Regions from separate parts of the Geobacillus sp. JS12 genome, predicted to be linked through region 1. Evidence: predicted binding sites of a transcription regulator. Region 1 holds the regulator's gene; the other holds the start of a gene.
The links. Region 1 encodes LexA, which represses DNA repair genes until DNA is damaged. Its sites were predicted from a motif close to CGAACATATGTTCG; they were not measured.
Positions count from the first base shown of each region.

Region 2: a site for LexA is predicted at 1,846-1,859, ahead of recN (DNA repair protein RecN). Genes of this name have one in related genera too.

Region 1 is NZ_CP014749.1:749,160-752,581, reverse strand. Features, by position in the region: gene A0V43_RS03790 (DUF896 domain-containing protein) at 1-68, opposite strand, end outside; gene A0V43_RS03785 (YneB family resolvase-like protein) at 198-851, opposite strand; gene yneA (cell division suppressor protein YneA) at 871-1,176, opposite strand; gene lexA (transcriptional repressor LexA) at 1,328-1,951, shown strand; gene glnA (type I glutamate--ammonia ligase) at 2,015-3,349, opposite strand; gene A0V43_RS03765 (MerR family transcriptional regulator) at 3,389-3,422, opposite strand, start outside.
Region 2 is NZ_CP014749.1:2,013,284-2,016,705, forward strand. Features, by position in the region: gene recN (DNA repair protein RecN) at 81-1,802, opposite strand; gene ahrC (transcriptional regulator AhrC/ArgR) at 1,929-2,378, opposite strand; gene A0V43_RS09830 (TlyA family RNA methyltransferase) at 2,428-3,276, opposite strand; gene dxs (1-deoxy-D-xylulose-5-phosphate synthase) at 3,280-3,422, opposite strand, start outside.

The sequences.
Region 1 (3,422 bases):
GACAAGCCGGCCGTTTTCGCTTTTTTCGCCAGTTCATTGATGCGGGCTAATTTATGTTTGGCAAGCATTGATTATCTTCTCCTATCTGCCATATTCTCACCCTGTTTTATCTTATCTGATCAACCGGGAAGATGGCAACGATGGCAGCTTGGCTTCCTTTGCCCGCTCGCCGCTTTAGGGTCAGGCGCAGTACACGATCAACGCCGCCTTTGTTGCTCGTCCATATATTCCTGGTAACGCCGATGGACGGTCGCCTTGGACGCCTCGTAACCGAAGCTTCGCATCGTCGCGGCGATATCGGCAAACGTCAGTCCGCGCTCGCGCAAGCGGACGATCTCCTCAACCGGCAGATCAATTCGATCGCGCCCGGCGTTTTCGCCCCGGCGCCTTAGGTTCCGCTCCGGTCGGTAGCCGCTGGCGATGGCTCGCTGCATGCCACGCTTAATTTTGGCGTTATGTATTTTTCTTTGGTACTCCTCGACAATCGCGATGATGGATAACACCATCTCATCGGCCTCCGACAGCGGCATCTCCCCGCGGTGGCTGGCGCTGTATATTTTCACCCCTTGCTTTTTCAAGCAATGCAGCACCGCCATGCGCGCATGGCCGCGCCCAAGCCGCGTTTCATCTTGAATGAGCAGCACATCGACCTCGCCTTCCTCGCACAGCGAAAGCAGCTCCAACACGCCGTCGCGGTCGGCTTCATAACCGCTCGCCTGCTCGGCGATCACTTTAACGACTTCAAATCCACACTCGGCCGCCAGTCGCTCGAGCTCATCTCGTTGCCTCGCGAGCGACGTTTCCTGTTCAGCTTTGTCCGTGCTGACTCGGCAGTAAATGACCGCCCTCATGGCCAATCCCTTCTTTCCATCACTGATTGACGGCCACCGAGCCGCCCTGCTTTGATTTTAACACAGGAATGACAATTTGTTCACCGGCGGCAAGACGCGGGCTCGGCAAATGGTTGACATCGACGACCCAGCGGATGAACTCATCAGGCGGCATATGGTGTTCCTGTTCGTACTGTTTTGCCAGCCCCCAAAGCGTATCGCCGGGAGCGACCGTGATCGTCACGTATTCTTTTTTATCGACCGGGCTGCTGGCGTAAACGAACCCTGCCAACACGAGCGCAAACAAAAATGAAAACAAAACATAGTGCAGCAACGTTTTCCCCATTCTCCCCACCCTTTCTAGAATGTTTGTTCGCTTTCCTTCATTATAGTCAAGAACATTTGTTTGTGTCAATAAAAAACTCGAACTTATGTTTGTTTTTTCGTCTTCCGCATGGTATAATGAAGGCAAATGATGTGGCGAGAGGTGTGAAACCATGACGAAACTGTCAAAACGACAACAGCAAATTTTAGAGTTTATTAAACAGGAAGTAAAAACAAAAGGCTATCCTCCGTCGGTGCGGGAAATTGGGGAAGCGGTTGGATTGGCGTCAAGTTCGACGGTCCACGGGCATCTCGCGCGCCTAGAAAGCAAAGGGTACATCCGCCGCGACCCGACAAAGCCGCGCGCCATTGAAATTTTGGACAACGATATGGCGAAGGAGAGAGAAAAAGAGGAGATCATCTCGGTGCCGATCATCGGCAAGGTGACGGCCGGCCAACCGATTACAGCGGTGGAAAACATCGAAGGCTACTTTCCGCTGCCGAAGCGGCTCGCCGCCGGCGAGGAGCAGCTGTTTATGCTTGAAGTGATGGGCGACAGCATGATCGAAGCCGGCATTCTCGACGGCGACTACGTCATCGTCCGCCAGCAGTCATCGGCCAACAACGGCGACATCGTCGTCGCCATGACGGAAGACAACGAGGCGACGGTGAAGCGGTTTTTCAAGGAAAAAGACCACATCCGCCTGCAGCCGGAAAACGCCCATCTTGAGCCGATCATCGTCCGCGACTGCACGATTCTCGGCAAAGTGATCGGCGTCTATCGCCTGTTCGACTGACTCGTGCCGGCCTGCGCCCATAAAAAAGCTGCCCTGAAAAAAACGGGGCAGCTTTTTTATGAATCAGTAGAGTTCCATATATTGGTCCAATTCCCATTGATGAACCGTTGTCCGATACATATCCCACTCAATTTCTTTCGCCTCGACGAAATGTTCGAATAAATGTTTGCCGAGCGCGTGAATCATCACTTCATCGGACTTCAAGTTTTCCAACGCTTCATAGAGCGTTGCCGGCAAATCGACAATGCCTTCTTCGAGCCGTTCTTCTTTCGTCATGACGTAAATGTTTCGATCCACTGGCGCCGGAGGAGTGAGCTTGTTCCGAATGCCGTCAAGCCCAGCGGCTAAAAGCACCGCCATGGCCAAGTATGGGTTGGCCGACGGGTCAACGCTGCGCACCTCAATGCGCGTGCTCATGCCGCGCGAAGCGGGAATGCGGATGAGCGGGCTGCGGTTGCGCGCCGACCAAGCGACGTAGCACGGCGCTTCATAGCCTGGAACAAGCCGCTTGTACGAGTTGACGGTCGGGTTCGTCACCGCCGTAAAGTTCGGCGCATGCTTCAGCACACCGGCGATAAACTGCCGCGCCGTATCGCTCAACTGCAAGTCGCCGTTCGGATCGAAAAAGGCGTTTTCACCGTTGCGGAACAGCGACAGGTTGCAATGCATTCCTGAACCGTTAATCCCAAAAATCGGCTTCGGCATAAAGGTCGCATGCAATCCATGTTTGCGGGCGATCGTTTTGACGACGAGCTTAAACGTTTGAATGTCGTCGCACGCTTTAATCGCATGGGCGTATTTAAAATCGATCTCATGCTGGCCCGGGGCGACTTCATGATGGGACGCTTCGATTTCAAACCCCATTTCCTCAAGCTCGAGCACAATGTCGCGCCGGCAGTTTTCCCCGAGATCCGTCGGCGCCAAATCGAAATAGCCGCCGCGATCGTTCAGCTCCATCGTCGGGTGTCCTTTTTCGTCAAGCTTGAAAAGGAAGAATTCAGGCTCAGCTCCTAAGTTAAAGGCGTTGAAGCCAAGCGCCTCCATCTCTTTCAGCATCCGCTTCAAGTTATAGCGCGGACAGCCTTCAAACGGCGTGCCGTCCGGGTTGTAAATGTCGCAGATAAAGCGGGCGACTTTCCCTTTTTCTGCGGTCCACGGGAAAATGACGAACGTATCCAAGTCCGGATACAAATACATATCCGACTCTTCAATGCGGACAAATCCTTCGATCGACGACCCGTCAAACATAATTTTGTTGTTAAGCGCTTTCTCCAGCTGGCTGATCGGAATTTCGACGTTTTTGATCGTGCCCAAAATATCGGTGAATTGCAGGCGGATGTACTTGACATTTTCCTCTTTGACGATGTGTAGAATGTCGTCACGCGTATATTTTGCCATGTCCAAACTCCTCCCCGGCTCGGAAATCATGTTCCGTCATTAATGAAAGAAGCGAGCGAGATCTCCTTGGCGA
Region 2 (3,422 bases), 1.3 Mb from region 1:
CGCCAAGTGAGAACAGGCAGGCGGAATCGGCCCGCTTTGAGAGGGATGCGCCTCCCCTCGACGAACAGGGGAAACAGGAATCAATGTTTCATTTTCGCCGCCAGTTCCAACAGCTCTTTGGCATGCCGTTTCGTCAATTCCGTCATCTCGACGCCGGAAATCATCCGCCCGATTTCTTTCACTTTCTCCTCCTCATTGAGCTTCCTCACGACTGTTTTCGTCCGTTCCCCATCCGTCTCTTTGGCGATCAACAAGTGCGTGTCCGCCATCGCAGCGACTTGCGGCAGATGGGAAATGCAAAGCACTTGCGACTGGCTGGCGATGCGGTAAATTTTTTCCGCCATCGCCTGGGCGACGCGTCCGCTGACACCGGTGTCGACCTCATCAAAAACAATCGACGTCACTCCTTGATGTTTGGAAAAAATCGTTTTCAACGCCAGCATAATGCGCGACAGCTCGCCGCCGGAAGCGACTTTGACGAGCGGTTTTAACGGCTCGCCGACGTTCGTCGAAATGTAAAACTCGACGACATCGATGCCGTCTTCTTGGAATCTAACCGGCACGCCGTCGACCAAGGGGGCGTCAAGCGATCCTTCGCGCTTGGCAAATACGATGTCAAATTTCGTTTTGTCCATGTACAAGTCTTTCAGTTCTTGATGAATGCGCTCAATCAGGCGCTGGGCATATGTTTGCCGAACAGCGGTGACGTTTTTCGCCTCCGTAAGCAACTCGTCCGTCACCAGAGCGAGCTGCTGCTTCAGCTCATGCACATGCGTTTCGCGATTTTCGATTGTCTCGATTTCCTCGGCGATCGTCTCGGCATAGTGCAAAATATCGGCGATCGTCGCCCCGTATTTTCGTTTGAGCTGCCCGATTTCCGCGAGACGGCTTTCAATGGCATCGAGCCGCTCTGGGTCGTACTCCATCTCCTCAATTTGATCGCGCAGCTTGTACATGACTTCCTCGAGCAAATAGTAGCAGTTCGACGTCGTTTCATGCGCATCTTTGAGCGCTGCATCCATGCCTGCGACGTCATCGAGATGGCGCATCGCCTCCCCGATCGAATCAAGTCCGCGTCCCTCTCCGGAGAGGGCCTCATAACTTTTCTGCAGCGCGGTATAAATTTTTTGAAAATTGACGATGCGAACTTTTTCCTCCATCAGCCGCTCGTCCTCGCCCGGCTCGAGCGCCGCCTGTTCGATTTCGCGCAACTGAAACGTCAACAAATCAAGCCGGTGCGCCATTTGCTGTTCATTTTCGCTCAGCTTTTTCAATTTTTTTCCGAGCTCCTCATACCGCTCGTAGACGGCGCGGTAGCGAGCAAGCGCCTCTGCTGCCTCTAGGCCGCCGAACTCGTCTAAAAGCGGCAGATGGCGGGACGGATCCATCAGTTCTTGATGTTCATGCTGGCCGTGAATATCCACAAGCGTCGCCCCGATGTCGCGCAGCACCGCCGTCGTGACGAGCTTGCCGTTAATGCGGCAGACACTTTTGCCGTTGGCGAAAATATCGCGGCGCAACACGATCATGCCGTCGCTGGCGTCGATGCCAACGTCTGCGCATTTTTGCCAGCATGGATGGCGGTCATCATCAAGCAAAAACAGCCCTTCGATTTCCGCCTTTTCCGCCCCAAAGCGGACAAATTCAGCGGAGCCGCGTCCGCCGATCAACAAATGAATCGCGTCGATGATGATCGATTTGCCGGCTCCCGTTTCGCCGGTTAACACCGTCAGCCCTTTGTCGAACGACAACGAGAGCGACTCGATAATGGCGAAATTTTTAATCGACAGCTCGGCGAGCATTTCACCACTCCTTGCCTGTCCGATTCATTCCACTTTTGATTATAGCACGTATGTTCGGATTTGCAAACGAGGACCGCCCTATCGTTCCGTCCTTGAACGCAGAACGGGAGCTGGGCCGGTCCTCGCCTAGAGCATGGACAACAGCTGGTCGGACACTTTTTCCGCATCTTTCGGCGTCCGGCAAATGATCAGGCACGTATCGTCGCCGCAAATCGTACCGACGATTTCGTTCCAATCCAAATTGTCGAGCAAGACGCCGACGGCATGGGCGTTGCCCGGCAGCGTCCGCAACACAAGCAAGTTGCCCGTTCCGTCAAGCTTCACAAACACATCAACAAGCGCCCGCTTCAGCTTTTGCAGCGGATTGAAGCGCTGGTCGGACGGAAGGCTGTACTTGTAGCGTCCGTTGGCCATCGGCACTTTGACGAGCTGCATTTCTTTAATGTCGCGCGAGACAGTCGCTTGGGTGACGTTAAAGCCAGCTTCTCTCAGCCGGTCGACAAGCTCGTCTTGCGTTTCAATGTCATGGTTCATAATGATTTCGCGAATTTTAATATGCCTTTGCCCTTTGTTCACACTGCGCCACCTCTTTGCTTGCAAAATGCCACGCTGTTGTTTCCCACCTCTATTCGCCATGCCCCTCTGTCCTGTCGCCACGTAGATGGGCGTGCGCCTCACGTACGATATGTGCGATCGGCATCGACAGACGGTTTTCCCCTTTGCGATTTTCTCCCGAATAAACGGCGTGAAGCAAAAACTCAATGTTGCCATCGCCGCCGGTAATCGGTGAATACGTTAAATGAAGAACATCGAACCCTTCCGCACAGGCGAATTGAATGATGGATTCGAGCACTTCCTCGTGAATGTTCGGGTCGCGAACAATCCCCTTTTTGCCGACCTTTTCCCTGCCGGCTTCAAACTGCGGCTTGACGAGCGCAATCACATCGCCGCCCGGCACCATGACCGTCTTGACGACCGGCAAAATGAGCCGCAGCGAAATAAACGAGACATCGATGACAGCTACTTCCGGCAGCCCTTTCGTAAACTGATCCGGCGTCACGTAGCGGAAGTTCGTCCGCTCCATCACAACGACGCGCTCGTCTTGACGCAGCTTCCAAGCAAGCTGGTTGTAGCCGACATCGACGGCATACGTCAGCTTCGCCCCATGCTGCAAGGCGCAGTCGGTGAAACCGCCGGTCGACGCGCCGATGTCAAGAACAATTTTATTTTCCACGCGAATATGAAACTCGCGCAACGCTTTTTCCAGTTTCAACCCACCGCGGCTGACGTACGGAAGCGGGTTGCCTTTCACCTCAAGCGGAATGTCAACCGGCACTTTTTCCCCGGGCTTATCGAGTCGAACGTCGTTTGAATAGACAAGCCCGGCCATGATCGCCCGCTTCGCCTTTTCTCGCGTTTCCGCCAGCCCTCGTTCGACAAGCAGCACATCGAGCCGTTCTTTTTTTCCTTTCATGTCTCAAGCCCTTTTCTGTTTTCTTGGCACCATCGTTTTGATGCGGTCGATGATATGGGTCGACGTCAGCCCGATTTCATTGAGCAGCTCGCTGACGCTTCCATGTTCGATAAAGCGGTCCGGGATGCCCATCCGTTCGATGACCG